4 regions of the Streptomyces javensis genome follow, and region 2 is predicted to be linked to each of the others. Evidence: riboswitches for the same ligand, from Rfam matches in the RefSeq annotation. Region 2 holds a riboswitch; each other region holds the start of a gene.
What was found. Region 2 has a riboswitch for cobalamin ahead of ABD329_RS00265 ((2Fe-2S) ferredoxin domain-containing protein). Riboswitches for the same ligand answer to the same signal wherever they lie in the genome.
Positions count from the first base shown of each region.

Region 1 (7,627 bases), on a different contig from region 2:
CCTTGGCGTCCTCGGCCGCGCTCCCGGCGCCCTCCGGCCCCTCCTGGGGCTCCTCCCGCACCGTGAGCGCCCCGACGGACGAGAGGGCGTCCAGGGCCCAGTCGAGCAGCCCCTCGAGCGTGGCGGTGTCCTCGGCGTCCTTGGCATCATCGGCGGTCGCGGCGCCCCCGGCGGGCTCCCGGTCCTCCGTGACCTCTTGGGGGACCTCGCACCGCTCGGTGCGCAGCTCGGCGACCCGCTGCCGGAGCATGTCGAGCAGGGCGGAGATCTGCACGGGACCGGCCGAGAGCTGGAGCAGGGAGAGCAGCTGCGGCACGGCCTCGACGACCTCCGCGACCGCCGTCGGCTCGGCCGTCTCGGGGGCGGGGCAGGCCAGCGACCACGCGTCCAGGAGCGCGACCCAGCCGCGCAGCACGGCGCTGTCGTCCCGGTCCCACGCCTGGAGCCGCCAGCCGGGGCGGGTGGTGCCCGCGTGGTGCTCGATGAGGCCGATGAGACGAGCGCGGTCCCAGTCGGTCCGCACCTCCCGCTCGCTCACCCCGAGCGCCTCGGTGGCGCGGGCGGCGGCCTCGTCGGACAGCGCGCCGGGCGCGCCGTGCTCGGCCGCGGCCCAGTGGGCGATCGCCACGGCCCCGGTGAGCCCCGCCCTGGCCTGCCGGGCCAGCTCCGACGGGGGCGGTGTGCCCTCCGGCGGACGGGGCGCCGGTCTTGAGCCGCGGTTCACCGCGGGCCGGCGGGCCGTGGCCATCGGCCGGTTACGGACAAGTCGGAGCCGGGAGTCGCGCGGAGTACGGGACGTCACGGAAGCAGTCTCGCCGTTGACGGCCCGAAAGCCCAATCGGCACCCGTCCGGCGGTCGCCGCGAAGGGTTCACGCCACCTTACGAACGCTTCCGCCGCCGCCCCGCGAACGCCTCCCGCGCCGCCCCGCACGCGCTTTCGCGATCGCCTTACGGGCGCTACGGGAGGCCGGGCGGCGCGGGTGGCCGCCTCAAGGGCGCTACAGGAGCGGTATCAGAAAGCGCCGCAGCGCCTCCTCGTACGCCTCGGGGTCCGCGTTCCACATGGCCGCGTGCGGGGCCTGCCGCACCGTGTGAAGGGTCACCAGATCGCGCCGCCGGTCGACGAGTTCGCGCGAGACGTCCCAGGGCGCGAGGGTGTCGTCGGGGCCGTGGGCGACGAGCGTGGGCACGGACAGCCGCTCCGGGTCGGCCACCTCCGGGAGCCTGCTGTCGTGGAGTCCGGTGCGCCCCTCGGCGGCGCGCAGGGCGAGCGGGAGCAGCGGCGCGGGGATGCCGCGGGCCGCGGCGAGGGCGCGCAGGGTGGCCTGCCAGTCGAGCACCGGGGAATCCAGGACGAGGCCGATGACGCGGTGCCGCAGCGCGGAGTTCGCGGCGGCGTGGAGGGCCATCGAGGCGCCGATGGACCAGCCGTGCAGCACGACCCCGGTCGCCCCGTACTCGACCGCGTAGCGGATGGCCGCGTCCAGGTCGCGCCACTCGGTGTCGCCGAGGTGGGATATGCCGTCCTCGGAGCGCGGGGCGCCGGGGTCCCCCCGGTAGGCGAGGTCGAGCACCGGCACCCGCAGCTGCCGCAGGAAGGGCATGACGACCATAGGGTGCTCACGGGTGGTGCCGAGGCCATGGGTGGTGATCACCCAGGTGGAGCGTTCGCCGGGGATGAACCAGGCGGGCAGCGGGCCGAGTTCGGCGGGCACGTCCACGTCGGCGTGGTCGATGCCGAGCGCGTCCCGCGGGTTGCCGATGTGCACCTGGGGGGTCAGCCGGACCCGGGTGCCGGGGGTGAGCTCGCCGTGGGTGACCCGCTCCAGACGGCGCACGACACAGTCGGCGGGGTGCGGGGCGTCCTCGATGACGGGGCCGACGACGGCGTGGCAGGAGCGGCCGGTGAGGCCGTAGGTGCCGGGGCGCAGCGAGGCGAGCGAGCGGGTCAGGGTGATCTGGCCGGCCGCGGTCGCGTGGACGGTCAGCGGTGCCTCGTTCGGCAGCGGACGGTCGGGGACCGGTTTCAGCGCAGCACCGGTGGCGTACCGTCCGGCCGCCACCGCGGCCACGCCGACACTCAGCAGGGTGGTGGCGGCCGCGACCGCCGTTGTTCGCAGACGCATCCCTCCCAGTGTGGTCGGGAAGGCGGCCCCCGGCCAGCGGGCGTACCCGGCCGGGTGACCGCCCGGCCGGGGCCCGGGCGCGTGCCCGGCGGGCTCAGCCCTTCTGGCCGTAGCCGCTCAGCTTCTCGGCGGCGCGCCGCATCTCGTCCGGCGGGATCAGGGAGGGGGTGCGGCCGGGGACGGAGACCGCGGTGAGCCAGACCCGGCACATCCATTCGAGCTGGGCGGTGCGGTCGTACGCCTGTTCCAGGGTGGCGCCGTGGACGACGGTGCCGTGGTTGCGCAGCAGACAGCCGCTGCGGTCGCGCAGCGCCTCGAGCATGGCGTCGGCCAGTTCGTCCGTGCCGTAGAGCGCGTAGGGCGCGACGCGGACCGGGCCGCCGAGGGCGGCGGCCATGTAGTGGACCGCGGGGAGCTCGTCGACGAGCGTGGAGACGGCCGTGGCGTGGACGGCGTGGGTGTGGACCACGGCCTCGGCATCGGTCTCCCGGTAGATCGCGAGGTGCATGGGCAGCTCGCTGGTGGGCTTCAGCGTGCCGAGGACCTGCTGTCCGTCCAGGTCGACGGCGACGGCGTCCCTGGGGCCGAGCCGGTCGTAGGGGACGCCGCTCGGAGTCACCAGGACGGTGTCGCCGACCCGGGCCGAGACATTGCCCGAGGTGCCGACGACCAGACCGTCGGCGGTGGTCCTGCGGGCCGTACTCACCACCTGCGTCCATGCCTGCCGCAGGGGATGCGTCAGCCGCGGCTGCGGCTGCCGCGGGGATCGCGACTGGGTCACCTGCCCTCACCTCCGGGGCCGATCCTTCCAGGCGGCCGCCGGCCGCGCGGCGGCGGGACCAGCGGCGGGCGCCGTGGGACCGGCGGCGGGCACGGTGGGACCGGCGGCGGGCACGGTGGGACCGGCGGCGGGCACGGTGGGACCGGCGGCGGCGCGGCGGGGGACTACGACCGTGCTTCGTGGGCACCCGACTCCGGGCGGGTGAACGTGGGGGGCCGGCGGACGCCCGCGAGACCGGTCCAGGGGCCGCCTCCGGCGGCTCTCGACCGCGGCTCAACTCCCGTACGACATGGGAAAGTAGGCTGGAATTCACTGGGTTTTAGCGACCCCGCAACCATGTCACCCCGATGCCCCGCTCAGTTCATCTCCCGTTCACCCTGTTTCCTTACGTTCACCGTGCCACTAACGACCTTCGAACTGATTGACCGGGTGTATGGAACACATCACGCTTCTCATCGGGATCGTGATCGTCACGGCCTTGGTGTTCGACTTCACGAACGGCTTTCACGACACGGCTAACGCCATGGCCACCACCATCTCCACGGGAGCACTCGGGCCCAGGGTGGCGGTGGCGATGTCGGCCGTCCTCAATCTCGTCGGCGCGTTCCTGTCCGTGGAGGTGGCCAAGACCATCTCCGGCGGGATCATCGACGAGGGATCCGGTATCCAGCCAGAAGTGATCTTCGCGGGACTCGTCGGCGCGATCCTGTGGAATCTGGTGACGTGGCTGGCCGGACTCCCCTCCAGCTCCTCGCACGCCCTGTTCGGCGGTCTGATCGGCGCCACCGTGGTCTCCGTGGGCCTGGACGGGGTCAACGGCGACGCGATCGTCATGAAGGTCCTGATCCCCGCCGTCGCCGCGCCGATCGTGGCCGGCATCGCCACGCTGGCCGCCACCCGGCTCACCTACCGGCTCGGCCGCGACCGCTCCCCCGAGGACACCGCGAAGGGCTACCGCGCGGGGCAGATCGCCTCGGCCGCCCTGGTCTCCCTGGCCCACGGCACCAACGACGCCCAGAAGACGATGGGCGTGATCACCCTGGCGCTGGTCACCGGGAACGTGGTGGCGCCCGACTCCGACCCGCCGCTGTGGGTCATCGTCTCGGCGGGCCTGGCCATCGCGCTCGGCACCTACCTGGGTGGCTGGCGCATCATCCGCACCATGGGCAAGGGCATCACCGACATCCAGCCGCCGCAGGGCTTCGCCGCCCAGACCGGCGCCGCGACCGTCATCCTCGCCTCCTCCCACATCGGCTTCGCGCTGTCCACCACCCAGGTCTGCTCCGGCGCCGTCATGGGCGCGGGTGTCGGCCGTAAGGGCGCCGTGGTGCGCTGGTCGACCGCGGGCCGCATGGTGGTCGCCTGGGTGCTGACCCTCCCGGCCGCCGGGCTGGTGGCGGGCGCCGCCGCGCTCCTCGCCGACCAGGGGAACGCGGGAATCACGGCGGTGGCCGTGCTCGCCGTCCTGGCCTGCGGGGCGATCTGGATGCTGTCGCGCCGCAAGCCCGTGGACCACACCAACGTCAACGAGGTCGGCACCCAGGAGCCGGTGGGCGCCGTCACGGCCGCCCTGCGGTCCGTGGCCCCGCCGCCCGCCGGTGCGGCGAGCGCCGCCCCCGAGAGCGCCGCCCCCGAGGACGACACCTCGGAGAACACACCCGAGCAGACCCCCACCCCCGCCGCCGCGAGCAGCGCCACCCGCTAAGGAGCCAGGAAACATGAGCATCGACTGGGCGGCACTCGGCCAGGTCTTCGGCATCAGCCTCGCGGTGACCGTCGGCATGGTGGGCGTCTTCACCCTGGGCATCGTCGGCACCTCCCGTAAGGCGGCGCCGGAGCAGGGCGGCACGGCCGCCGCCGTGCCCGGGGGCGCGGTGGGCGGCTCCTCGCTCGCGCGCACCGGCGCGTACGCCTGCTTCGCGGTGTGCGCCGCGGTCGTGGCCTACGGCATCTATCTGATCGTCGCCTGAGGGCCCCGCTGTCCCCGGATGACCCACCGGCCGCCGGATGGTGGCGCTGACCAGCGCCGTCCGTCCGGCGGCCGTCTCGTGGGGGCGGTCGTCTGTGGGGCTCGGCACACTCGGGCGTCATGGGTCATATGCGAGTTGACGGCCATTCGCGGCCCATGGTGGACTTCCCGAGCCAAACGGCGGCAGGAGAGGAAGCCGGTGAGAATCCGGCGCGGTCCCGCCACTGTCACCGGGGAGCACCTTCCCATCGCCTGGATGGGGTCACGGCTCGTCCGTACGGTTCGTCGCGTACGCGGGGCTGGAAGACCGGGAGGGCCGCGGATCCGGGAGCCAGGAGACTCTCACCGCCGGTCACGTCGAACCAGGGCGAGGACCCTGAGTGAGGACATACCGCCATGCCCGGCATCGCCACGCCGCCAGCCCTCCCTGTCCGCTTCGGCTCTTCCGGCCCCTCCGGCCCGTCTGGTTCCGTATCGCCGCGCCGAGGCGTGACGGCGGCCTGACGGATGCCTGCCGACCACGCCTCGTTCGCGTGCGGCGCGGCCCTCGGCTTCCTCGGCGACCTCGCCACGGGTGATCCGCGCCGCGGCCATCCGGTGGCCGCGTTCCTGCGCGCCGCCGCGGCCGCCGAGCGCCGGCTGTGGCGCGACCACCGGGGCTACGGGGCCCTGCACACCGCGTTGTGCGCGGGCGGCGCGGCCGCCGGTGCCGCGCTGCTGACCCGCGCCGTACGGGGACTTGGCAGCCGCCGTGGCGCGGCGGTCGCGCTGACCGCCGCCGCCACCTGGGCCGTGCTGGGAGGTACGAGCCTGGGCCGTGAGGCACGGGCCGTCGGCGGGGCGCTGGCCGCCGGGGACCTCGAGGTCGCCCGGGAGCGGCTGCCGCATCTGTGCGGCCGCGATCCGCAGGCGCTGGACGGGCCGCAGATCGCCCGCGCGGTGGTCGAATCGGTGGCCGAGAACACCTCAGACGCCGTCGTGGGCGCGCTGGTGTGGGGCGCCGTGGGCGGGGTGCCGGGGCTCATAGCATTCCGCGCCGTCAACACCCTGGACGCCATGGTGGGCCACAAGTCGCCGCGCTACCGGCGGTTCGGCTGGGCGGCGGCCCGGCTGGACGATGTGGCCGGCTGGCCCGGTGCACGCCTTACGGCGACCCTGGCGACGCTCGCGGGCCCCGATCCGCGCGGTGCGTGGCGCGCCTGGCGGCACGACGGCGGACGCCATCCGAGCCCCAACGCGGGCCCTGTGGAGGCGTCCTTCGCGGGCGCGCTCGGCGTCCGGCTGGGCGGCGCCCTCGCGTACGGCGGCCGGGTCGAGAACCGGCCGGTGCTCAACTCCGGCGGGCGGCCGGTGGAGTCGGCCGACATCGAGCGGGCGATACGGCTGTCGCGGCGCGTCGGTGTGCTGGCGCTCGGGGTGTCCATGGCGGCCCGGCCGGTCCTGAGGGCGTTGACGGGGCGGCCCCGGGCCCTGAGAACCCGGGCCTTGGGAAGGGGCGGCGGATGAGCGGCATACGCGGTAAGGGCGGCACGGAGGGTTCCGGGGCGCGCGGCGGGGGGCTGCTCGTCGCGGGCACGACCTCCGACGCGGGCAAGAGCGTGGTGACGGCCGGGATCTGCCGGTGGCTCGCCCGTAAGGGCGTCAGCGTGGCGCCCTTCAAGGCGCAGAACATGTCGCTCAACTCCTTCGTCACCCGGGAGGGTGCGGAGATCGGGCGGGCGCAGGCCATGCAGGCGGCCGCCGCGCGCGTCGAGCCCAGCGCGCTGATGAACCCGGTCCTGCTGAAGCCGGGCGGCGACCGCAGCAGCCAGGTGGTGCTGCTGGGCAAGCCGGTGGGCGAGCTGAGCGCGCGCGGGTACTTCGCCGGGGCCGGAGCCCCCTCGCCCGGCGAAAGGCTCTCAGCGGGGCGGGAGGCGCTGCTGGGGACCGTCACGGAGTGCCTGGAGGAGCTGCGGCGCACCCATGACGCGGTGATCTGCGAGGGCGCGGGCAGCCCGGCCGAGATCAATCTGCGCCGCACCGACATCGTCAACATGGGGCTGGCGCGTGCCGCCGGGCTTCCGGTCGTGGTGGTCGGGGACATCGACCGCGGTGGTGTCTTCGCGTCCTTCTTCGGCACGACCGCGCTGCTGTCGGCAGCCGACCAACGGCATGTGGCCGCCTACCTGGTGAACAAGTTCCGCGGCGATGTGAGCCTTCTGGAGCCCGGTCTGGAGATGCTGCGCGACCTCACCGGGCGCCCGACCGTCGGGGTGCTCCCGTTCGCCCACGGGCTGGGGATCGACGAGGAGGACGGGCTGCGGGTGTCGCTGCGCGGCGCGGTGCGGGAGAGCGTCGTGGCGCCCCCTTTCGGCGCGGACGTCCTGCGGATCGCGGTGGCCGCCGTACCGCTGATGTCCAACTTCACGGACGTGGACGCGCTGGCGGCAGAACCGGGCGTGATCGTGCGGTTCGTGGACCGGCCCGAGGAGCTGGCCGACGCCGACCTGGTGGTGCTGCCGGGCACCCGGGGCACCGTAAGGGCGCTGGAGTGGCTGCGTGAGCGCGGGCTGGCCGACGCGATCGCCCGGCGGGCCGCCGAGGGCCGTCCGGTGCTCGGCGTCTGCGGCGGCTTCCAGGCGCTCGGGGAGCGCATCGAGGACGAGGTCGAGTCGAAGGCCGGGACGGTCGCCGGGCTCGGGCTGCTGCCGGTGCGGGTGCGGTTCGCGGCCGAGAAGACCCTGGCCCGGCCGGTGGGCGAGGCGCTCGGC
Region 1 is NZ_BAAAIF010000046.1:1,686-9,312, reverse strand. Features, by position in the region: gene ABD329_RS31930 (hypothetical protein) at 1-802, opposite strand, end outside; gene ABD329_RS31925 (alpha/beta hydrolase) at 1,000-2,127, opposite strand; gene ABD329_RS31920 (class II aldolase/adducin family protein) at 2,222-2,908, opposite strand; gene ABD329_RS31915 (inorganic phosphate transporter) at 3,342-4,613, shown strand; gene ABD329_RS31910 (hypothetical protein) at 4,627-4,878, shown strand; cobalamin riboswitch at 5,021-5,238, shown strand; gene ABD329_RS31905 (cobalamin biosynthesis protein) at 5,385-6,383, shown strand; gene ABD329_RS31900 (cobyric acid synthase) at 6,380-7,627, shown strand, end outside.
Region 1: it holds a riboswitch for cobalamin, as region 2 does, so the genes downstream of both, ABD329_RS31905 (cobalamin biosynthesis protein) here and ABD329_RS00265 ((2Fe-2S) ferredoxin domain-containing protein) in region 2, are expected to answer to the same signal.

Region 2 (7,627 bases):
ACGGCGGACCGGGTACGGTCTGATCATCACCACGGAACCAACGGGGGGCTTCGCCGTCGTGTTCTCCACCTCCACATCCACCCCGCCGTCCCCCTCGGGGCCGGTCCGCATGATCGTCTGCGGCGATGACGCGCTCGCCCACCGCCTCGCCGCCGAACTCCACGACGTCTACCGGACACAGGTGACCGTCGTCATTCCCGGCGGCGCTCCCCTGGCGGACCCCACCGGGCAGCGGATCGCGGGATGGCGGCCGGGAGGCCGTACCTCGGCGCTCTTCGGCAGGTTCAGCGCGGCCGTCGGGCGGGTCCCGCTGCCCCGGCAGACGGCGGACGACCCCGCCCCGGACGGGGGAGTGCGGGTCATGGAGGCCCCGGCGCTGGACGAGGACGTGCTGACCGAGGCGGGCGCGGATCAGGCGACGGCGCTCGCCCTGGTCCATGACGACGACGAGACCAACATCCACGCCGCACTGCGGGCCCGCCGCCTCAACCCCCGGCTGCGGCTGGTGATCCGGCTCTACAACCGCAAGCTGGGCCAGCACCTGGAGGAACTCCTCGACGAGGCGGCGCGGGTCGCCGATCCCGGCATGGACCCGGCGGAGCTGGACGCCACCACCACCGTACTGTCGGACGCCGACACCGCCGCCCCCGCGCTCGCGGCCACCGCCGTCGCGGGCACCAGCAAAGTGCTCCAGGCCGACGGGCTGCTGCTGCGCGCGGCCGAGCGCACCCCGCCCGGCACGGACGAGGTGGCCCGCCCGGGGCTGTGCACCCTCGCCCTGCTCTCGTCCACCACCAGCGACCCCGGCGGCAGCGAGGGTTCCGACAGCAGCGGGGACGAAGGGCCCAGGCTGCTGCCCGGGGACGAGGAGGTGGCCGCCGCCACCGGGCGCGACACGGTGGTGCTCGAGGCCGTCTCCGCCATCGGCACACCGCTGCCGCCGCAGCGGCTCGGCAGCCGCCGACTGCCGCTCGCCTCGCTCTTCTCCCGCCGGCTGCGCTGGTCCGTCGCCGGAATGGCGATCGCCGTGCTCGTCCTCACCATCATCTCCTGGCGGCTCACCGGAGCCGGGCTGCTCCACGCGGCCTACCTCACGGTGCTGGACGTGCTCGCGATCGACGACCCGGCGCTCGACGAGCCGACCGGACGCAAGGTCCTGCAACTGCTGTCCGGGCTGACCGGACTGCTTCTGCTGCCCGTCCTGGTGGCCGCCGCGCTGGAAGCGCTGGGCACCTTCCGCACCGCGTCCGCGCTGCGCCGCCCGCCGCGCGGCCTGTCCGGCCATGTCGTACTGCTCGGGCTCGGCAAGGTCGGCACCCGGGTCCTGGCCAGACTCCGGGAGATGGACATCCCCGTGGTGTGCGTGGAAGAGGATCCCGGGGCGCGCGGCATCCCGCTGGCCCGCAGACTGGGGGTGCCGACGGTCCTCGGTGACGTCACCCAGGAAGGCGTCCTGGAGGCCGCCAAAATCCAGCGGGCCCACGCCCTGCTCGCCCTGACCAGCGCCGACACCACCAACCTGGAGGCGACGCTGTACGCCCGCTCGGTCAAGCCCCGGCTCCGGGTGGCCCTGCGCCTGTACGACGACCGCTTCGCCACCGCCGTCTACCGCACGCTGCGCGCGGCCCATCCGCGGGCCCTCACCCGCAGCCGCAGCGTCTCCAGCCTGGCGGCTCCGGCGTTCGCCGGGGCCATGATGGGACGTCAGGTCCTCGGTGCCATACCGGTCGAGCGCAGGGTGCTGCTCTTCGCCGCCCTGAATGTCGCCGGGCATCCGCAACTGGAGGGACGTACCGTCGCCGAGGCGTTCGTACCGGGTGCCTGGCGGGTGATCGCGCTGGACGCGGCCGAGCCCGCGGACCGGCGACGCGACCTCGGGGCGGCGCCCCCTTATGACGGTGCCGTCCAGCAGGAGCCCGCCCTGGTATGGGATCTGCGCCCCGGCTATGCCCTGCGGCCCCAGGACCGCGTGGTGCTGGCGGCCACCCGCCAGGGGCTGGGGGAGATCCTGGCGGGGGCGCCGGTCCGCCGGGGCTGACGCCGGGCCGCCCGTCGCCCCGCTGGGGCCGGGGCCGCGTGGTGTGGCGGTGTCCGGGATGCGATGATGCCGGGCGACAAAGGCGACGGCGGAACGAGGAAGCCGGTGGGAATCCGGCGCGGTACCGCCACTGTGATCGGCGAGCGGATCCCGGACAGGCCACTGCCCGCATACGCGGGTGGGAAGGCCGGGACGAGCATCGACCCGAGAGCCAGGAGACTCACGCGGTCGCCTCCTCGATCGACACCGGGGCGGACTACCCCGGAGGAGGGGTGGTGCGGCGTGCCCGTAGGGCCGACCGACCCGCTGCCGTGCCGGGTGACCGTGTGCCGGGACTGCTGTTGCGGCAGCCCCAAGGTGACCGGCGTCGACCATGCCGCGCAGATCACGCGGCTCGGTGAGGAGGCGCCCGTACGCGTCTCCGAGTGTCTGGACGTCTGCGACCAGGCCAATGTGATCGTGGTGCAGCCGTCGGCCGCGGGGCGGGCCGCCGGGGGCAGGCCGGTGTGGCTCGGCCTGGTCAACGACCCGGACGCGACGGAGGACATCGTGGCCTGGGTCCGGGCGGGCGGCCCCGGGGTGGCACCGCTGCCCGACATCCTCGATCTGTACGCGTTCTCGCCACGGGGGAGCGCCTCGGCCGAGCCGTCACCCGGCGGTCGCTGAGCGACCGAAGTCCCCTACGACGCACGGGAGTTGCTGTCGTGAGCAGAACTCTGGCGGCCTCGCACCCCGTGGGCTACCGTCGGTAACACGTTGCCGGTCGGTAACACGATTCCGTCGCGGCAACCCCCTCCGTATCTCCCGCACCCTCCGAACCCCCTTCCGGAAGGCAGCTCATGGAGAACTCCACAGAGAATTCCGCGTCGTCCGCCGGGGTCGGTGGGATCAGCCGCCGCCGTGCCCTGACGGCGGCGGGCGGTGTGCTCGCCGGCGCCGCGCTCGCCCAGACGGCGGTTCCGGCCTTCGCCGCCTCCGGGGCGTCCTCGGACGCGGACGCCATCGTGGTCGGCCACGGGCTCGCCGGGTTGGTGGCCACGGCGGAACTGGCGGCCGCGGGGCGCAAGGTGCTCCTCCTCGACCAGGAGCCCGAGAGCAACCTCGGCGGCCAGGCGTTCTGGTCCTTCGGCGGCCTGTTCTTCGTCGACTCCGCGGAGCAGCGGCTGATGGGGATCAAGGATTCCCCCGAACTGGCCTGGCAGGACTGGCTCGGCACGGCGGGCTTCGACCGCGGTGTCGGCGACCCCGGTGGCCAGGACTACTGGGCCCACAAGTGGGCCGAGGCGTACGTGGACTTCGCCTCCGGGGAGAAGCGGTCCTGGCTGCACGGGCTCGGTGTGCAATGGTTCCCGATCGTCGGCTGGGCCGAGCGCGGCGGCGGTCTCGCGGACGGCCACGGCAACTCGGTGCCGCGTTTCCACGTCACCTGGGGCACCGGTCCGGCCGTGGTCGAGCCGTTCGAGAAGAAGGTGCGGGCCGCCGCGCAGGACGGCCGGGTGACCTTCACGTTCCGGCACCGGGTGGACGAGCTGATCGTCACCGGTGGCGCCGTCACCGGAGTGAGCGGCTCGATCCTGGAACCGAGCGACGCCGCCCGCGGCAAGCAGACCTCGCGCACCGTGGTGGGCGACTTCGAGCTCAGCGCCCCGGTGGTGATCGTCACCTCCGGCGGTATCGGCGCCAACCACGACCTCGTACGCCGGAACTGGCCCGACCGGCTCGGCTCACCGCCGAAGTTCATGGTCACCGGCGTCCCCGCGTATGTGGACGGCCGCATGCTGGCGATCACCGAGAAGGCGGGCGGACGGATCGTCAACCCCGACCGGATGTGGCACTACACCGAGGGCCTCAGGAACTACGACCCGATCTGGCCGGGCCACGGCATCCGCATTCTGCCGGGCCCGTCGTCGATGTGGTTCGACGCGAAGGGCAGGCGCTTCTCCAGCCCCGACATCCCGGGCTACGACACCCTGCACACCCTCGGATCGATCACCGCCACCGGCCATGACTACTCGTGGTTCGTCACCACCCAGAAGATCATCGCCAAGGAGTTCGCGCTCTCGGGCTCGGAGCAGAACCCGGACCTGACCAACAAGGACATCCTCCAGCTCCTCTCCCGCATCTGGCAGACCCCCGAGCCGATCCAGCGGTTCCGGGACAAGGGCGAGGACTTCGTGGTCGCCACCTCCCTGCCCCAACTGGTCGCGGGCATGAACAAGCTGACCGGCGACAACCTGATCGACCTGGCGGACCTCAAACGGCAGATCGAGGCCCGCGACCGCGAGATCGAGAATCCGTACACCAAGGACGTCCAGGTCATGGGCATCCGCAACGCGCTCGCCTACCCCGGGGACGCCCTCAGCCGCACCGCCTCCGCGCACCGGATCCTGGACCCGGGCGCCGGACCGCTGATCGCCGTGCGCCTCAACATCCTCACCCGCAAAACCCTCGGCGGCCTCCAGACCGACCTCTCCGGCCGCGTCCTGGACGCCTCCGGCCACCCGATCAGCGGCCTGTACGCGGCGGGTGAGGTGGCGGGCTTCGGTGGCGGAGGGGTGCACGGCTACCGCTCCCTGGAGGGCACCTTCCTCGGCGGCTGCCTCTTCTCGGGCCGCACGGCGGGCCGCGCGGCGGCGTCCGCGACGGCGACCTGACCCGGCGGACAGAACGCTCTCAGCTGCCGCGGCGGCCCGGCCGCCCGCGACACCACCGGCCCGGCCGCCCGCGACCTGACAGGCCATGACCGGCCAGTGGTCCGCCGCCGCACAGCCGACCCTCTGAAGCCAGTGCGCACCGGGCCCGTGGGAGACTCGTCCCGCACTCCGCGGCCCGACCGGGAACGCTCCCGGTCGGCCACGGGGCCGGGGCGAGGAGGACGTGTTGGGCGGGGACGATCCGCACATCCATGTCGAGTCGAAGGTCGTCCGTGGCGTGGCCGCCGTGCGCGAGATGATGGCATCCACGTTCGGCCTGGTCGGTGACCTGCCGAGCCTGGTCGATACCGGTTGCGGGCTGCGGGCGCCGTACGCGATGACCTCGCCGCGCCCGGAGAACGTCACCTGCCTCGCCTGCCGTGAGCACGCACGACAGGAGCATCTGCGCTTCGCGGACGAGGTCGAACGTCTGGGCAGGATGGCCGGATCGACCATCAGCACGGCCCAGGCCAAGCTGGCCGCCGACAAGCACCGCGAACTCGCGGAGAGGTTCTCCGGCCCGCGGAGGGCCGAATGACAGCACCGCACGCGGATGGCCCGCGGTGGCCGGACTCCGCTACGGCGCCGGGTCCGACCGGGCGACGGAGTGCTCCACCGCGGTGCGCCGTGGCGGCGTCACGCCGTCCCGTCGCTCTCGGCGCCGCCCGGAGACGTCCACCGGGGCGGTGAGGACGGCCAGGCAGGCGAGGACGAGTGCGATACCGCCCCAGCCGACGGCGGGCAGGCGTTCGCCGATGACCAGCACGGCGAGCACGGCCGCGACGGCCGGTTCCAGCAGGGAGAGCGTGGTGGCCGTGCTGGCGGGCACATGCGCCAGCCCCCAGCCGAACAGGACGTAGCCCGCGAACATGGGCACCAGCGCCATGTACACCCCGACGGCCACGTCGGACCCGGAGTCGAGGAGCGGGGCACCGGTGACCAGCAGGACGGGCACCAGGAGCAGCCCGCCCACGCCGAAGACCGCGCCCATCGCCGCGCGGGAGGTGACCCCCTGGATGATCAGCCGGTGGGCCGCCCAGGAATAGAGGGCGTAGGTCGTGGCCGCGATGAGGCCGAGCCCCACGCCGAGCACCGTGGCGGCCGTGGAGGTCCGCTCCGCGTCGCCGGGGGCCCCGGCGGCCTGGCCCGCGCACAGCAGCAGGGTGCCCAACAGGCCCAGGGCGGCGCCGAGTTTCCAGCGGCGCGTCAGCCGGCGCCGGTCCATGACCCGTTCGATCACGGCCGAGGCGAGCGGGGCCATGCCGATCGACACCACGGTGCCCACCGCCACTCCGGCCAGGCGCATCGCGCTGTAGAACGCCAGGGGGTACGCCGCCACCGCGACCGCGCCAATCAGTACGGTGCCGCGCCGCGCACGCAGCAGTGGGGCCTCGCGGGCGATGCGGGGAGCGGCGACCAGGGCCTGGAGCAGTCCGCCGAGGCCCATGGCGACGGCGCCGATGGCGAGCGGGCCGACGTCCGGGGCGAAGGTGGCCGCGGTGCCGGTGGTGCCCCACAGCACGGACGCGGCGAGCACGCACAACGATCCGGCGCCCACGGAAGAGCGGGCGCCGGGTCCGGGGGCCGTCACAGCCGGTCCAGCAGGGCCGCCGCCATCGCGCGGGCGTGCCGCAGCCGGCTGTCGTCGCCTTCCAGACCGGCCCGCGCCATCGCGCCCTCCAGCAGGAACGCCAGGTGCTCCGCCATCGTGCGGGCGTCGTCGGGGCGCTCGGGCAGCAGCTCCTCGAGGTGGCCGGAGATCAGCCGCTCGACCTCCTCCTTGTGGCGGCGTACGACGGTCCGTCCCTCGTCCCCGGCGGGCAGCTCGGCGGCCGCGTTGAGCAGACCGCAGCCGCGGAAGCCGCGCTCGTAGGCGAACGCCGCGTGATCGGCGTAGGCGTCGAAGACCGCGAGGACGCCGTCGCGGGGGCTCTCGGCCCGCTCCAGCCGTGACCGGTACAGCGCCAGCCACTCCTCGTGGCGGGCATCCAGATAGGCACTGACGAGATCGGCCTTGGAGGAGAAGTTGTTGTACAGGCTCATCTTCGCCACACCCGCTTCGGCGGTGATCGTGTCGATCCCGGTCGCCGTCACGCCGTCGGCGTAGAAGCGGCGCGCGGCGGCCGCCAGCAGACGCTCCCGCGCCGGCCGCCGCCTCCCGGGCTCCGTCGTCCTCACACCGGTCTCACTCATCGTTTGCACCCTGACAGATTAGGTAGGTAGGTCTACCTACTATAGGGGGCGCCGAGGGCGTTCCGGAAGCGGTTGAATGATTAAGGGATCCGGTGGCGGACCAGGGCGAGGACGGTGAGAAGCGCGACGAGTGCGCACACCCCCCACCAGCCGGCCCGGCCCCAGGCGCGCACCCCGAGCCAGGAACCCGCGCTGCCGCCCAGATAGGCGCAGGTCATATAGGCGGTGTTGAGCCTGGAGCGGGCGTCCGGGCGCAGGGCGTAGACGCGGGCCTGGTTGGCCACCATGCCGGACTGCATCGCCACGTCGAGCAGTAGGGTGCCGATCGTCAGGGCGGCCAGGCCCGGCGTTCCGCCCAGGGCGCCCAGGGTGAGGATCGCGGTCGAGAGGAGCACCCCGAGCAGGCAGACGAGGTTCACCGGATCGGGCCCCAGGCGGTCCACCAGACGCCCGGCGAGCGGGGTGCACAGCATGGTCACCCCGCCGACCAGGGCGAGCATGCCGACGGCCTGGGCGCCGAGCCCGTAGGCGGGACCGGTGAGGAGCAGCGCCAGGCAGGTCCAGACGGCCGAGAATCCGGCGAAGACGGTCGCCTGGTACCAGCAGGAGCGGCGCAGCTCCGGCTCGGTGCGCAGCAGGCGCAGCGGTTCGGCCAGGAGCGCGGGGTAGGACTGCCGGGATGCCGGGGCCGTGGCGGGGACCG
Region 2 is NZ_BAAAIF010000001.1:73,259-80,885, forward strand. Features, by position in the region: gene ABD329_RS00260 (NAD-binding protein) at 110-2,038, shown strand; cobalamin riboswitch at 2,088-2,280, shown strand; gene ABD329_RS00265 ((2Fe-2S) ferredoxin domain-containing protein) at 2,321-2,704, shown strand; gene ABD329_RS00270 (FAD-binding dehydrogenase) at 2,878-4,692, shown strand; gene ABD329_RS00275 (hypothetical protein) at 4,916-5,269, shown strand; gene ABD329_RS00280 (DMT family transporter) at 5,309-6,268, opposite strand; gene ABD329_RS00285 (TetR/AcrR family transcriptional regulator) at 6,319-6,924, opposite strand; gene ABD329_RS00290 (MFS transporter) at 7,005-7,627, opposite strand, start outside.

Region 3 (7,627 bases), on a different contig from region 2:
GGAGCCGCCACCCAGCAGCTCGGCGTGGGCGTCGAGCCGGTCGGCCGCCACCACCAGGCGCCGCCCGCCGCTCTCCACCACGGCGTACTCGGCCTCGGGGTGCACGGCCACCGCCGTGGCGCCCGGCAGCGCCCAGGGCTGCTCGGACTCCACCAGCAGCAGCTCGCCGCCGTCCAGCGGCACGCCCACGACCACGGTGGTGCCCGGCACCTCGCGGTGGGTGTCGCTGCCGTCGATACGGCCGCTGCTCTCGGCGTTGGCCAGCGGGGTCTCGCAGTGCGCGCAATACCAGGAAACCGAATGTCCCTGATAGATCAGCCCCTTGTCCCACATGGTCTTGAACGCCCACATGACGCTCTCCATGTAGTCCAGGTCATGGGTCTTGACGGATTCGTCGAAATCGACCCAGCGGGCCTGCCGATTGACGTAGTCGCGCCACTCGCCGGTATAGCGCATCACCGTCGTACGGCACACCTCGTTGAACCGCTCGACGCCCATGCGCTCGATATCGGACTTGGCGGTGATGCCGAGTTGCTTTTCGGCGTCGAGTTCCGCGGGCAGCCCGTGCGAGGTCCAGCCGAAGCGCCGTTCGACCTTGCGGCCGCGCATGGTCTGATAGCGCGGCACCACGTCCTTCGCGTAACCGGCCAGCAGATGCCCGTAGTGCGGCAGGCCATTGGCGAACGGCGGCCCGTCGTAGAACACGAATTCTTCGGCGTTTTCGGCTTTTCGCGCGTCCACGGTCTCCTGGAAGATGTGGTTCTTCGCCCAGTAGTCCAGGACGTCGAGTTCGACCTCGGGAAAATGCGGTCTCGCGGGTACGCCATCGGCCCCGGCCATCGGATATGCCATCGCTCAGTAAACCTCGCAGGGTCGGCCCGCAGTGCAGTGAGGGCCGACTCTAACGAGCGGACGGGCAATGCCCGGTAATCGCGAAAACATGGCATGCGCGCCGATGGCGCCGCGCGATTACCCGGCGATTCCCTCACACTGGCCGGAATCGGAACGGCAGCGAGAGCGGGGCGGTGCTGTACGGGCAGCGGGAGCCGGTCCGTACGGTGCTCATCGACGGCGTCGAGCGCACCCCCCCGCGCCACCGCCGTCAGCAGCGGCCCGGACCACCATGTGGCGGTGGTCATCAGCTCGGGCGGGCATCCGGTGCTCCAGGCGCTGGCCCGGGACGCCTTCCGGCCGCTGTCGGTGGCCGAGCACGCCGCCCGGCACGGCATGACACCGGCCGAACTGCGCACCGCGGTACGGCGGACGAGGCACGGCTCGGCGGCGGGTGATGTGACAGCGGGTGACGTGTTACCCCATTGGGGGGACGTTGGGCCGCAATCCGCCCGACAAAGGGGCACCATGCATGCGAAGCCGGTCATTTCCGGCCGCTCATCCCCAGCAAGGAGTTCCCATGCGTATGCGGACCGCCCTCTCTGCGCTTGCTCTCACCGCAGCGTCCCTCGCCGTCGGCGCGACCGGTGCCGTCGCGGAGGACGACCCCGATGTCACCGTCAACAACACCAGCAGCACGACCTTCCCCGGCGTATGCGCCAGCAATCAGTTCTCCTTCATCACCGTCCCGGTCGGCCTGGGGAGCCAGTCGGACTCCAGCTCGTGCTGAGCCCCCGCCCCGCGAACCCGTGAGGCACGGACCCCCGGCCGACGCGGCCGGGGGTTTCCCATGCCGTAGGCTGGCTGGTGCAGCTGGTTCGCCCCGCCCGCCAGGCGGGAGGCGTCGCAAGAGGGAACCCGGTGGGAATCCGGGACTGCCCCGCAGCGGTGAGCGGGAACGACCGCCGTCATACGCACTGGGTCCGACGTACCGGGTCTGGGAAGCGACGGCCAGTAGGTGTCCTCCTGGGGAGGGCGCGCCCGTGAGTCCGAAGACCTGCCATCTGCCCGTGTACGGACCATCCGTGCGCGGACATCCCGGTGACCTCGAGGGCGGGTCGGCGAACACACCAGGCGGATGACCGTGCCGTACCGCGCGGGGTCGTTTCCGCCCGGTCCGTCACCCTTCGCGCTCTCCTCCCCTCGCCGGGATCTCAGGGATCCATCTCGCGAAGGAGATCTCCGTGACAGCGAAGTCCGCAGCCGCGGCGGCACGGGCGACCGTGTACGGCTACCCCCGCCAGGGCCCGAACCGGGAACTGAAGAAGGCGATCGAGGGCTACTGGAAGGGCCGCGTCACCGCCGACGCCCTCCGCGTCACCGCCGCCGAGCTGCGCCGGAGCAACTGGCAGCAGCTCGCCGACGCCGGTATCCACGAGGTGCCGACGGGTGACTTCTCCTACTACGACCATGTACTGGACACCACCGTCATGGTCGGCGCCATCCCCGACCGCCACCGGAACGCCGTCGCCGCCGACCCGCTCGAGGGGTACTTCGCGATGGCCCGGGGCACACAGGACGTGGCGCCGCTGGAGATGACCAAGTGGTTCGACACCAACTACCACTACCTGGTCCCGGAGCTGGGTCCGGACACGGTGTTCGCGGCCGACTCCGCCAAGCAGGTCGCCGAGCTCAAGGAGGCCCTCGCGCTCGGGCTGACCGCGCGGCCGGTCCTCGTGGGCCCCGTCACCTACCTCCTGCTCGCCAAGCCCGCGCCCGGCGCGCCCGCCGGCTTCGAGCCGCTCACCCTCCTGGACCGCCTCCTTCCGGTGTACGCCGAGGTCCTGGCCGATCTGCGGGCGGCCGGTGCCGAGTGGGTGCAGCTGGACGAGCCGGCGCTGGTCCAGGACCGCACCCCGGCCGAGCTGAACTCGGCCGGCCGCGCCTACCGCGACCTCGGCGCCCTCACCGACCGCCCGAGGCTGCTGGTCGCCTCGTACTTCGACCGCCTCGGCGAGGCGCTGCCGGTGCTGGCCAAGGCCCCGGTCGAGGGGCTGGCGCTGGACTTCACCGAGGCCGCGGCGGCGAATCTGGACGCGCTGGCCGCCGTCGGCGGGCTGCCCCGCAAGCGGCTGGTCGCCGGTGTCGTCAACGGCCGCAACATCTGGGTCAACGACCTGGAGAAGTCCCTGACCACGCTCGGCACCCTGCTGGGCCTGGCGGACCGGGTCGACGTGGCCGCCTCCTGCTCGCTGCTGCACGTCCCCCTCGACACCACGGCCGAGCGGGACATCGAACCGCAGATCCTGCGCTGGCTGGCCTTCGCCCGGCAGAAGACCGCGGAGATCACCACCCTCGCCAAGGGCCTGGCCCGCGGCACCGGCGCGATCACCGCCGAACTGGCCGCGAACCGGGCCGACCTCGCCTCCCGCGCGGGCTCCCCCATCACCCGCGACCCGGCCGTCCGCGCCCGCGCCGCCGCGGTCACCGAGGCCGACGGCCGCCGCTCCCAGCCCTACGCCGAACGCACCGCGGCCCAGCGCGCCCACCTCCGCCTGCCGCTGCTGCCGACCACCACCATCGGCTCCTTCCCGCAGACCGGCGAACTGCGCACAGCACGCGCCGACCTGCGCGGGGGCCGGATCGACACCGCCGGCTACGAGGAGCGCGTCAAGGCCGAGATCCAGGAGGTGATCTCCTTCCAGGAGAAGACCGGCCTGGATGTGCTGGTGCACGGCGAGGCCGAGCGCAACGACATGGTCCAGTACTTCGCCGAACAGCTCACCGGCTACCTGGCCACCCAGCACGGCTGGGTCCAGTCCTACGGCACCCGCTACGTCCGCCCGCCGATCCTGGCCGGCGACATCTCGCGCCCCGAGCCGATGACCGTGCGGTGGACGGGCTACGCGCAGTCCCTCACCGACCGCCCGGTCAAGGGCATGCTCACCGGCCCGGTCACCATGCTCGCCTGGTCCTTCGTCCGCGACGACCAGCCCCGCGGCGACACCGCCCGCCACGTCGCCCTCGCCCTGCGCGACGAGGTCAACGACCTGGAGGCGGCCGGAACCTCGGTCATCCAGGTGGACGAACCCGCGCTGCGCGAGACCCTGCCCCTGCGCACCGCCGACCGGCCCGCCTACCTGGCCTGGGCAACCGAGGCCTTCCGCCTCACCACCGGCGGCGTGCGCCCCGACACCCAGATCCACACCCATATGTGCTACGCCGAGTTCGGCGACATCGTCCAGGCGATCGACGACCTCGACGCCGACGTCATCAGCCTGGAGGCCGCCCGCTCCCATATGCAGGTGGCCCGCGAGCTCGCCGCCCACGGCTATCCGCGCGAGGCCGGGCCCGGGGTGTACGACATCCACTCCCCGCGCGTGCCCAGCGCGGAGGAGGCCGCCGAACTGCTGCGGACCGGGCTGAGGGCCATCCCCGCCGAACGGCTGTGGGTCAACCCCGACTGCGGCCTGAAGACCCGCGGCTGGCCGGAGACCCGCGCCTCACTCGCGCATCTGGTCACCGCGGCCCGTACGGTCCGCGGTGAGCTGCCCGCGTCCTGACCCGGAAGAGCGGCCGGGGCCGGTGACGCGCAGCAGGTCCAGCTTGCCCGCGTCGCCGCTTCCGGTCGCCGCCGTGTAGGTGACCATGCGCAGATCCGCGCCGGGGACGATGAGCACATCGCAGTCGGGCAGGATGTCGCCGATCTCCGGATGCCGGATCGTCTTGCGGTCGGAGGTGTGCTGGGCGGCGGTGGCCCAGTGATGGGCGAAGACCTCGGACCCCGTCCGTAGTTCCCGCACCAGACGGGCCAGCCCCGCGTCGGCGGGGTAGCGGGAGACGGCGTCCTTGAGGTCGGCCACGATCGAGGTTTCGAAGGACGGAGAGCCCGGCCAGCTCGGCGAGCTCCTCGCGGCGCAGCCCCGGGGCGCGACCAACGCGCTGACCGAGTCCCCCGACGGGTACGAGGCCACCTTCGCCGTCAACGTACTGGCCAACCACCTCTTCGTCCGGGTGCTCCAGGACCATTTCGCCGCGCCCGCCCGGATCGTGATCACCGTCAGCGACACCCACTTCGGGGACTTCAAGCACAACATGGGCATGGTGCCGGGGCCCGTCTGGAACTCCCCCGATGTGCTGGCCCGTCCGGGCGCCTTCGCCAAGCCGTCCGGCACGGCGGGCGGGCGCACCGCGTACTCGACGAGCAAGCTGGCCGCCATCCACCTCGTGCACGAGTACGCACGGAGGCTTCCGGCCGGGCTCGACGCCATCGCGTACAACCCCGTCCGAGGAGTCCTATGACCCGCGGCGCGAGCGCGAACTGCGGGACGCCGTCGAGCGGTTCACCGTGACCCACACGCCCTGAGCGGCCTCGCGCACCCCCTCAGCCGTTCAGTTTCGGGTAGTCGATGTACCCCTTGTCGGTGCCGCCGTAGTAGGTCGTCCCGTCCGGTGTGTTGTACGGCCCGCCCGCGCGCAGCCGGGCCGGCAGGTCCGGGTTGGCGAGGAAGAGCGCCCCGAAGGACAGCATGTCGGCCGTGCCGTCCTCGATGAGCGCCAGCTCCTCCTCGCTGGTGAACCCGTCCGTCGCGGGGTTGAGGATGAGGGTTCCCGAGAACTCCTTGCGGAGGATGCCGGTCAGCTCGCGGGAGTCCTCGACCAGGTGCAGATAGGCGGGGCCGGTCCCGTTCAGGCGACGGATCAGCTGGACGTAGGTGGCCTCGAGGTCGGGCTCCTCGATGCCGTTGTAACGGATCCCGGGCGAGATCCGTATCCCCGTGCGGCGCGCTCCGATGACCGCCGACACGGCCGCGACCACCTCGACCGCGAACCGGATCCGGCCCTCGGTCGATCCACCCCACTCATCGGTGCGCAGATTGGAGCTGGGGGCCAGGAACTGGTGGATCAAGTAGCCGTAGGCGGCGTGCAGTTCGACCCCGTCGAACCCCGCCTCGACGGCGTTGCGTGCCGCCTGGGCGAAGTCCGCGATCGTCTCCCGCACCTCCTGGGAGGTCAGCTCGCGCGGGGTGGTGAAGTCCTTCATCCCGTCGACGGTGAACAGCCTGCCGGGTGCGGCGACGGCCGAGGGGGCGACCTGGACCAGCCCCTCGGGCAGCAGGCCGGGGTCGCCGACCCTGCCGACGTGCGAGATCTGGGCGAAGACCGTCCCGCCCTCGGCGTGCACCGCGTCGGTGACGCGGCGCCAGGCGGCGATCTGCTCGGCGCTGTGCAGCCCCGGGGTGTGGGGGAAGCCCTGGCCGACCACGGACGGCTGTGACCCCTCCGTGATGATCAGCCCGGCCGTGGCCCGCTGTGCGTAGTACGTGGCCATGGATTCGGTGGCCGTATTGCCGGGCCCGAAGGCACGGGCACGGCCCATGGCGGGCATGACCAGGCGATTGCGGAGCCGCAGCCCGGCAAGGTCGATCGGCTCGAAGGGTGTGGACACAACGGCTCCCGGGGTCGATGGGGCATGACGGTCGAGGACGCACAACAGTCGGCAACGGGATCATTGGGCAGCCAATGACCTCGCGGCGGAGCCACCATAACCCATTCATTGGGTGGCCAATGATTGGTCGGCCACGATAGCCTTGCCCCATGACCACAGAGCTCCCGCACATCGGCGCGACGGAGGTCGGGCCCACCGGCGCCACGGAGGCCGGATCCGGCGGCCACGTCAGTCAGACCCTGGCGCGGGTGTCCCGCCTGCACCGCCTCGCCGGGGGCAGGCTGCTGCGCCCGACCGGTCTCTGCTCCGGCCAGGAATTCCTGATGATGACCCTGTGGGACGCGGGGCCGGTCCGGCAGTCGGAGCTGGCGAGGGCGCTCGACCTGGACCCGTCGACGGTGACGCTGATGCTGCGGCGGCTGGAGCAGGGCGGGCATGTCACCCGGGCCCGCGATCCGCAGGACCGGCGCGTCATGCTCGTCCGGGCCTCGGAGCGGAGCTACGCCCTGCGGCCCAAGGTCGCGGAGACCTGGGCGCGGCTGGAGGAGCACATCCTGGACGGGCTCGACGACGGGGAGCGCGAGGCCTTCGCCAGGATCCTCACGAAGGTCGAGAAGAACCTCGCCGCGGATGAAGGAGAAGAGGGCCCCGAGCGCTCCTAGGAGTGTCCGGCGGACCATGCGACGGAGCCGCATGGCAGGGGCTTCGCCCCCGGCCAGGGGTCTGGGACGGAGCCCCCGTTGTGGGAAGGGGCGGGGAGGGGAGCGGCCCGCCGCAGGCGTCAGGATCCGTCGGGCACCCCCTGGGTCAGGCGTGGCGTGTCCACGAGCCCAGCACCATCAGCGTCTTGGTTCCGGTGACCAGGCCGACGCGCCGCAGACCGTCGATGACCTGCTGAAGGTGCTCGATGTCCCGCACCCGGACGTGCACCAGCGCGTCGGGGTCACCAGCGATGGTGAAGACGGCCTGCACCTCGGGAACCGTGTAGCAGGTGCGGACGATCTCCCCGACCGGTGTCGTACCGGTGTAGGACAGCTCCACGAACGCCTCGATGCCCCAGCCGAGCTTGGTGTGGTCGATCTGCACCGTGAAGCCCTTGATCACCCCGGTGTCCTTGAGCCGGTCCACCCGGCGCTTGACCGCGGCCACCGACAGTCCCACCTCGGGTGCCATCTCCGAGAAGGTGCGCCGCCCGTCCTCGCGCAGCATGCGCAGCAACTGCCGGTCCACATCGTCGAACTCGGGCATCGGCCCTCCACTCCGCGCCGCGCACGCCCGTGCGGCCCCACAGCGCGCGCAAACTCTTTTAGTCGGCACCGCGAATATCTTCGGCAGTTTGCGTCTTCT
Region 3 is NZ_BAAAIF010000005.1:155,664-163,290, reverse strand. Features, by position in the region: gene ileS (isoleucine--tRNA ligase) at 1-852, opposite strand, end outside; partial or broken gene ABD329_RS07520 (AraC family transcriptional regulator) at 1,150-1,263, shown strand; gene ABD329_RS07515 (hypothetical protein) at 1,412-1,621, shown strand; cobalamin riboswitch at 1,689-1,910, shown strand; gene metE (5-methyltetrahydropteroyltriglutamate--homocysteine S-methyltransferase) at 2,076-4,394, shown strand; gene ABD329_RS07505 (MmyB family transcriptional regulator) at 4,335-4,694, opposite strand; gene ABD329_RS07500 (Rossmann-fold NAD(P)-binding domain-containing protein) at 4,681-5,133, shown strand; gene ABD329_RS07495 (alkene reductase) at 5,216-6,280, opposite strand; gene ABD329_RS07490 (MarR family winged helix-turn-helix transcriptional regulator) at 6,430-6,942, shown strand; gene ABD329_RS07485 (Lrp/AsnC family transcriptional regulator) at 7,088-7,528, opposite strand.
Region 3: it holds a riboswitch for cobalamin, as region 2 does, so the genes downstream of both, metE (5-methyltetrahydropteroyltriglutamate--homocysteine S-methyltransferase) here and ABD329_RS00265 ((2Fe-2S) ferredoxin domain-containing protein) in region 2, are expected to answer to the same signal.

Region 4 (7,627 bases), on a different contig from region 2:
GGGGAGCGGTCCGCGCCGGGCCCCCGGCGAGGGGTCCGGCGCGTGCGGTGGCTCGTCCCGGGCTCGGGCCCGGATCATACGAAGGCGCTCTGCCCGGTGATGGCCTTGCCCACGATGAGGGTGTTCATCTCGCGGGTGCCCTCGCAGGAGTAGATCGCCTCGGCATCGGCGAAGAACCGCGCGATGTCGTAGTCCAGCACGATGCCGTTGCCACCGAAGATCTCTCGGCACCAGGCCACGACCTCGCGCATCCGTGAGGTGACGAACGCCGTCGCGAGCGCGGAGTGTTCATCGCGGAAGATCCCCGCGTCCTGCTGACGGGCCAGCTGTACCAGCATGCCCCAGCACGCGGTGATGTTGCCGAGGCATCCACCGGACGCGCGTAGCGCCCTCCCGGCACACCGGCCCAGCGTGGCAACGGCTCGGTTCAGCCCGAACGGCGGCGGCGATAGGCCTGTGTCTTCGTGCGGTTGCCGCACAGCTGTGGCGAGCACCATCTGGCCCTGCCCGGGCGGGAGTTGTCGTAGAAGACCCACTGGCAGTCGGGGGCCGGGCACATCCTGAGCCGGTGCCAGGTCCCGTTCACGGTGGCGGTCAGCGCGGCCATGACGATGTGCGCGAGGGCGGTGTCCACGGGGTCTGCCGCGACGGTCAGATGGGCGCCGTGGCCGGCGGCCAGTGTGACGTGAAAGGAGTAGCCGACCGCGACATCGCCCCCCTGGTCGGCACCCTCCGCGTCCTGGCGCAGCGCGGCCCGCAGCGTGGTGCGCAGCTCATGGGCTCTGGTCAGGTGGTCCTGATGGGCCCTGGTGTCGGGGGCGTCGCCCATGAGCAGGTCATGCTCCCGCAGCCAGCGCTCCAGATCGCCGGGCGTGGTGAGTGCGTCGTGTCCCGTAAGGCGCCGCCCGTGCGCGACGAACCCCCGGCGGTCCTCGGTGTTGGCGAAGTGGTGGAGCAGGGCGATACCCGCCGGGAGGCCCTCGACATCCTCGGCCCTAGTCGGCGGCAGCATGACCGATGTCTCCGTGAACGCGCCGGTAGGCATCCTTCACCCGGATCCGATCGCCGTCGAACTCGAACATGTCACACCCGTGCACCTCATGGACCTGGCCACCGGCGTCCGTACCGGCGTAGGACCACTGGGAAGCGCCCCGGTCCCCGGCGATGAACGCCACCCCGCCGGGCCTCGACTCGAGCCCCGCGTCATAGGCGAGCATCAGCTCAAAGCCTTTGCGCACTTCGGCCCGTCCGCGGAAGGTCATGCCCGGCTCCGGGCCGACGGACGCGCGGAACACGCAGTCGTCCGTCATGAACTCCATCAGCAGATCGAGGTCCTTCCGCCGCCACGCCTCGCCGAAGTCCGCCAGCCGTTCCGGTGTCATCCCCATGACTAGACCCTTCCTGTGAAGTGTGCGGCGAGATAGCCATCCGGATCCGGGCCCTCCGGGTTGGCGAGCACATGGCGCAGCCATGCCCGGCGTTCGAAGTCGGTGACGGCCAGCTCCCAGACGCAGCCGATGGCCTCGCCGGGGTGCGGCGTCAGCGCGTCCGACCGCTCCAGGGGCGCCGAGAACAGCCGCTGATGGATCTCGTTCTCCCCGTGCCACCAGTCCACCAGCGCGAAACAGCGGTCGGCCGCGTCATGCGCGATGGCGAACCCGATGCCATAGCGGCTGTCCGTCCGAGCGGGGCTGGGCAGCGCCGAGGTCGCGGCCTCCACGGTCGCGGCCACCAGCGCGGGGCGCGGCACATCGGCCGACGCGCTGATGCCGTACACCTTCACGGCCCAGCCACCGACCGTCTCCAGGCCCAGGAAGCCGATGGCCCGGGGGCGATGCGGCTGCCGGAGGACGACCGGTCCCTGTTGCGCGCTCATGACCCACCCTTCTCCGCGACGACACGTGTTAAATGATTAGCAGGTGTCGCTACTCCTGCGCAACACATGGCGGCAGAACCGGGCGCCGAGGCCGGTCCGGTCGTCCTTTCGGCCGATGCCGACGGCCATGAACCCGCTGACCGGGTGATCCACGGCCGCCGCCGTCCGGGCAACCCCGGGCTCATGGCTCGTCACACACGAAACTCAACCCTCACGCCGTGGATCGTCACGGCGCCGGCCACCGCCCTTTCGGGTGCGGCCGGCCGCACCCCCGACGCGACGTCTGGACCCGCTCCGGTCAGGAGCTGCGGGTGGCTCCCACGGACCCGGTGCCCAGCGGCCGGGGATTCTCGGTGGAGGGCGGTGTCGGCCCGTTCACCGTGGTCAAGCGGCCGGGCCCGGACGGCATCAAGCTGCGTTACGCGCTGCCCAAAGGTCAGGTCGCGCAGATCTCCTGGTTGGTCCGGCCCACCGCCACCAGCCGGGCGATGTCCAGCTCCCGGCCGGTCAGGGGATTCGCCCGGGTGACCCGGCGGGGGCGGCTCGCCCATTGCCGGAGCAGACGCACGGTGACCGCCGGGGACACCATCGCGCCACCGCGCACGGCCGACCGCACCGCCTCCACCAGGAGTTCGGGACCGGCGTCCTTGAGCAGAAAGCCACAGGCCGGCTGCTCGCCGGGCCCGGCACCTCGGGGCGGAGCCGCCGGGCCAGTTCCACGCACTCGGAGCCATCGGCGGCTTCGCCCGCCACCTCGATCCCGGGCTGGGAGTCGAGGATCAGCCGGAACCCGGTGCGCACCATCGCCTGGTCGTCCGCGATCAGGGGGTCCGGGATCTCACGGCTCCGGTGTCCGGCGCAGGAAGCGGATGACCGGGTGGCCCGGATCGTGGGTGACATCGGCCTCGACGCCGTAGACCCGCTTGATCAGGGCCGGGGTCAGCACATCGCCGGGAGTGCCTTCGGCCACCACCCGTCCCTCGCGGAGGACGAGCAGCCGGTCGCAGTACATCGCGGCGAGGTTGAGGTCGTGGAGGGCGATCACGGTGGCGATCGGCAGGCTGACGACGAGGTCGAGCAGATCGAGCTGGTGCTGGATGTCGAGGTGGTTGGTCGGCTCGTCGAGCAGGAGCTCGCGCGGTTCCTGGGCGAGGGCCCGGGCGATCTGGGTGCGCTGGCGTTCGCCACCGGAGAGGGTGTGCCACGACTGACCGGCCCGGTCGGCCAGTCCGCTGCGCTCCAGGGCCGCGTCGACGGCCCGGGCGTCCGCCGCGGAGGCCGACGCCCAGGCGCGCCGGTGCGGGATACGGCCGAGGGCCACCACCTCGCGGACGGTCAGCTCGGTCTGGGTGTGGGCGTGCTGTTCGACGGTGGCGATACGGCGGGCCGTGGCGCGGCGGCCGACCTGCGGCAGGGCGCGGCCGTCCATGGTGACCACTCCGGCGGAGGGGGCGAGGACCCCGGCGAGCAGCCGCAACAGGGTTGACTTCCCCGAGCCGTTGGGGCCGAGCAGACCCACCGTCTCGCCGGGGCGCAGGGTGAGGGTGATGCCGTCGACGATCAGCCGGCCGTCGGTGCGGCGGCTGACGCGGTCCGCGCGGAGCCCGGACGCCGCTTCTCCGGTGGCGAGGAACCCCATGTCCGGGGTTTCCGCGGTGGAGTCGGTCATGTCTTCCTCCGGCCGCGGTAGAGCACGGCGACGAAGGCCGGTACGCCGATGAGGGACGTCACCACGCCCACCGGGACCTCCTGGGGGTCGATGACGGTGCGGGCGGCGGTGTCCACCCACACCAGGAAGATCGCCCCGGCCAGTGCGGTCACCGGCAGCAGGCGGGCGTGGCCGGAGCCGGTGAGGGCGCGGGTGGCGTGCGGGAGGACCAGGCCGACGAAGCCGATGGCCCCGGCGGAGCTGACCAGGGTCGCGGTGAGCAGCGCGGTCGCGCACAGCAGGACGAGACGGGTGCGGGCCACCCGGACACCGAGCGCCGCCGCGGCCTCCTCCCCGAAGGCGAACGCGTCCAGGGTGCGGGCGTAGCCGAGACAGACCACGAGCACGGCGGCCAGGACGGCGGAACACAGCAGCACATCGCCCCATCCGGCGCCGGTGAGCGAGCCGAGGAGCCAGAACAGCACGGCCCGGGTGGTGTCGGCGTCCGCGGAGGTGAGGACGATGAACGAGGTCAGCGCGGAGAACAGCTGCATGGCGGCCACTCCGGACAGCACCACGCGGTCGGTGCTGCCGCCGAGGCTGTGGCTGAGCACCAGGACCAGGCCGAACGACAGCAGCGCACCGGTGAACGCGCCCGCCGACAGGGACACGGCCCCGCCGCCCACGCCGAGCACGACCACGGTGACGGCGCCCGTGGAAGCGCCCGAGGACACCCCGAGCACGAAGGGATCGGCCAGCGGATTGCGCAGCAGGGACTGCATCACGGCCCCGCAGAGGGCCAGACCCGCCCCGCACACCGCGGCCAGCAGCGTGCGCGGCATGCGCAGGTTCCACACGATGCCGTCCCGAAGCGGTGGCAAGGTGCTGTCCCCCAGACCGAGATGGGCGGTGACCGCCGCCCATACGTCGGCCGTGGAGATGTCGGCCGGGCCGATGGTCACGGCGAAGGCCACCGACACGAGCAGCGCGGCCAGCCCTCCCGCGCACAGCGACAGGAGGCGGGTGCTCAGGTGGCCGGGACTCACTTGGCGAGCCCGAGGTCGCGCAGCCCGGCGGCGACCTGTTCCACCCCTTCGACCGTGCGGATGGACGGGTTCATGGCCTGCCCGCTCAGCAGGATGTACCGCTTCCTCTTCACCGCCGTGAGGTTGCGGGTGGCGGCGTTGGTCTCGAGGAAACGCACCTTCGCCTTGGCGGTCTCCGCGGTCTGCTGCTTGCGCGTGAGGTCGCCGAGGACGATGACGTCCGGGTCGCGGTCGGCCACGGTCTCCCAGTTGATCTGCGGCCACTCGTCGTGGGTATCGGAGAAGGCGTTCTTCGCCCCGACGGCCCGGGTGATGGCGCCCGGCGCGCCACAGCAGCCGGCGAGGTAGGGCGACTGGGAGTTGGCGAACCAGTACATGAGGGAGGCTCCGGAGGCATCCAGTCCGTCCGTGGCCTTGCGTACGCGCTCCTTCAGCCGGGCGACGAGCTTCTCTCCGCGCTCGTCGACACCGAACGCATGGGCCAGATCGCGTATCTCGCCGTAGACGACATCGAGGGTGAGGGGCTTGTCGCGGGAGCCGTCGCCACCGCTGGCGGTGTCCCTGCCCGCCGCGCAGTCGGACGGCGAGACATAGGTGGGCACGCCCAGCTTCTCGAACTGCTCGCGGGTGGCCACGCCGCCCTTGCCGAGGGTGGAGACGAACGAGGCGGTGACGAAGTCGGGTTCGGCGTCCAGGGACTTCTCGAAGGACGGCGCGTTGTCCGCGAGGCGCTCCACCGTGGCGTTGGTCTTCTCCAGGCCCTTCATCACCGGGTCGGTCCAGGTGGCGGTGGCAGCCATGCGGTCGGCGAGGCCGAGTGAGAGCAGGATCTCCGTGGTGCCCTGGTTGAGCGAGAGGGCCCGTTTCGGGGCGGACTTCAAGGTGACCTTGTGGCCGCAGTTGTCGATCGTGCGCGGAAAGCCCGAACCGGCGGGCTTCCCGGCGTCCGCGTCGTCATGGCCGGAGCCACCGCACGCGGTGAGGAGGAGGGCGGGGGCGAGCAGGAACGCCGCGGTACGGCGGGCGGAGCGGAGCACGGGCAGCCTCGGTGGTCGGGGCTCGTACGCGGAGCCTGGCCTACGGTCGTCCTCCGCGCACCGGGCGCGGAGGTGCCAGCAGGTCTTCGGACTCGGGCTCGTCCGGACGGGGCCCCTTCCCGGTGCTCGTTCGCGACGGCCCCGCGGCCGTCACGGACTCCTCCCAGTGGTGTCATCTGCCCCGCCCGTCCCCCTCACCGCTGCGCGTCAGCTCCGGATTCACACCGGATTCCCTGGCCTCGGATGTGGCACGACTGGCCCCCCGAGACTACCAAGGCCGTCGCCCGGCCGGTCTCATGCTCGGCCAGGCCGCCGGCGGGCCCGCCTCACCTCGCGGTCCACCGCCCAGGCGTCGCCGACCGGCCCGAGGTGGCCGAGCTTGTCGGGGTTGACCACCGTGCGGATGGTCTGGATCTGCCCGTCGAGCACATCGAGGACCAGGGTGTGGAGCACCCTGCCGTCCCGGTCGCGGAAGATCGCGCCGGGCTGGCCGTTGACCTCGCGCGGCTCCAACGACACATCGATCCGCAGCAGCCAGGGGAAGACACCGCCCAGCAGCCGCGCCACCTTCTCCGCGCCCATGACGGCCCTGGCCAGCTGCGGGGCCTTGCCGCCACCGTCCCCGACCAGTCGCACATCGGCGGCCAGCAGCTTCCGCAGCCCGCCCACATCGCCGTCCTTCAGCGCCTCGAAGAACCGCGTGGCCAGCTCCTGCCGCTCCCGCCGGTCCGCCGCGAACCGCGGCCGCCCGGCCGCCATATGGCGCCGCGCCCGTACCAGCAGCTGCCGGCAGGCCGCCTCGGACCGCCCCACCGCCGTGGCGATCTCGTCGAACCCGAAGGCGAACACCTCCCGCAGCACGAACACCGCCCGCTCCAGCGGGCTGAGCCGCTCCAGGAGCAGCAGCGCCGCCATCGACACCGAGTCGGCCAGCTCCACCGCCCGGGCCGGATCCTGGTACGGATCGCTGAGCAGCGGCTCGGGGAACCACGGGCCCACGTACTCCTCCCGTCGCACCCGCGCGGAGCGCAGCACATCGATCGAGACGCGTGTCACCGTGGCCGACAGATACGCCTTGGTCGACGTGGGCCGGGTGGCCGAGCCGTCGAAGCGCAGCCATGTCTCCTGCACCGCGTCCTCGGCCTCGCTCACACTGCCCAGGATCCGGTAGGCGATCGAGAACAGCAGTGGCCGCAGCTCCTCGAACTCCTCGACCTCGCTCACGCCGATTCCCTCCTGGAAGAACGACCGGCCGGACGGACCGGCGCCGGTCAGTGGAACTGCCCGACCTGGTAGTCGCCCGCCGGCTGCCGGGTGATGGCATTCAGCCGGTTCACCATGTTCATGAACGAGACCAGGATCACCAGGGCGGTGAGCTGCTCCTCGTCGTAGTGCCGGGCGGCGTTCGCCCACACCTCGTCGCTGACGCCACCGGCCGCGTCCGCGACCCGGGTCCCCGCCTCCGCCAGCTCCAGCGCGGCACGCTCGGCGTCGGTGAAGACCGTGGCCTCCCGCCATACCGCCACCAGGTTCAGCCGCACCGCGGTCTCACCGGCCGCGGCGGCCTCCTTGGTGTGCATGTCGAGGCAGACGGCGCAGCCGTTGATCTGGCTCACCCGCAGCGCCACCAGCTCCTGCGTGGGGGGCGGCAGCGGCGAGTCCTTGACCGCCTTGCCCGCCGCCATGACGGGCCCCAGGACCTTGCCCGCGGTCGGGCTGGCGGAGTAGTTCAGTCGCGCGTCCATGGTGTGCTCCTCGGTGGTCGTCAGTGGCTACACCCCTGAGACGAGATGGCCCGATCCCCTGTGACATGGACAGATGTGACCTGCGTCTCCCCGCCACCGGACCCGCTGAGCCAAACAGTTGTACGCTACGGCTCGATCCGATCAACCGAATACAACGGGGAGACAGAGTCATCGTGAGCGAGCGAACCGGCAGAATACGTTCCCCTCGTGCCTACTCCGCCGTCTCGGGGGTGCTCACCGGGACGATCGCGCTGTACATCGCGCTGGTGGCCTTC
Region 4 is NZ_BAAAIF010000005.1:95,447-103,073, reverse strand. Features, by position in the region: partial or broken gene ABD329_RS07225 (acyl-CoA dehydrogenase family protein) at 75-365, opposite strand; gene ABD329_RS07220 (CGNR zinc finger domain-containing protein) at 428-1,012, opposite strand; gene ABD329_RS07215 (nuclear transport factor 2 family protein) at 996-1,388, opposite strand; gene ABD329_RS07210 (hypothetical protein) at 1,391-1,876, opposite strand; partial or broken gene ABD329_RS07205 (transcriptional regulator) at 2,322-2,680, opposite strand; gene ABD329_RS07200 (ABC transporter ATP-binding protein) at 2,715-3,545, opposite strand; gene ABD329_RS07195 (FecCD family ABC transporter permease) at 3,542-4,555, opposite strand; gene ABD329_RS07190 (ABC transporter substrate-binding protein) at 4,567-5,607, opposite strand; cobalamin riboswitch at 5,668-5,881, opposite strand; gene ABD329_RS07185 (RNA polymerase sigma-70 factor) at 5,902-6,831, opposite strand; gene ABD329_RS07180 (carboxymuconolactone decarboxylase family protein) at 6,879-7,352, opposite strand; gene ABD329_RS07175 (DUF2165 domain-containing protein) at 7,526-7,627, shown strand, end outside.
Region 4: it holds a riboswitch for cobalamin, as region 2 does, so the genes downstream of both, ABD329_RS07190 (ABC transporter substrate-binding protein) here and ABD329_RS00265 ((2Fe-2S) ferredoxin domain-containing protein) in region 2, are expected to answer to the same signal.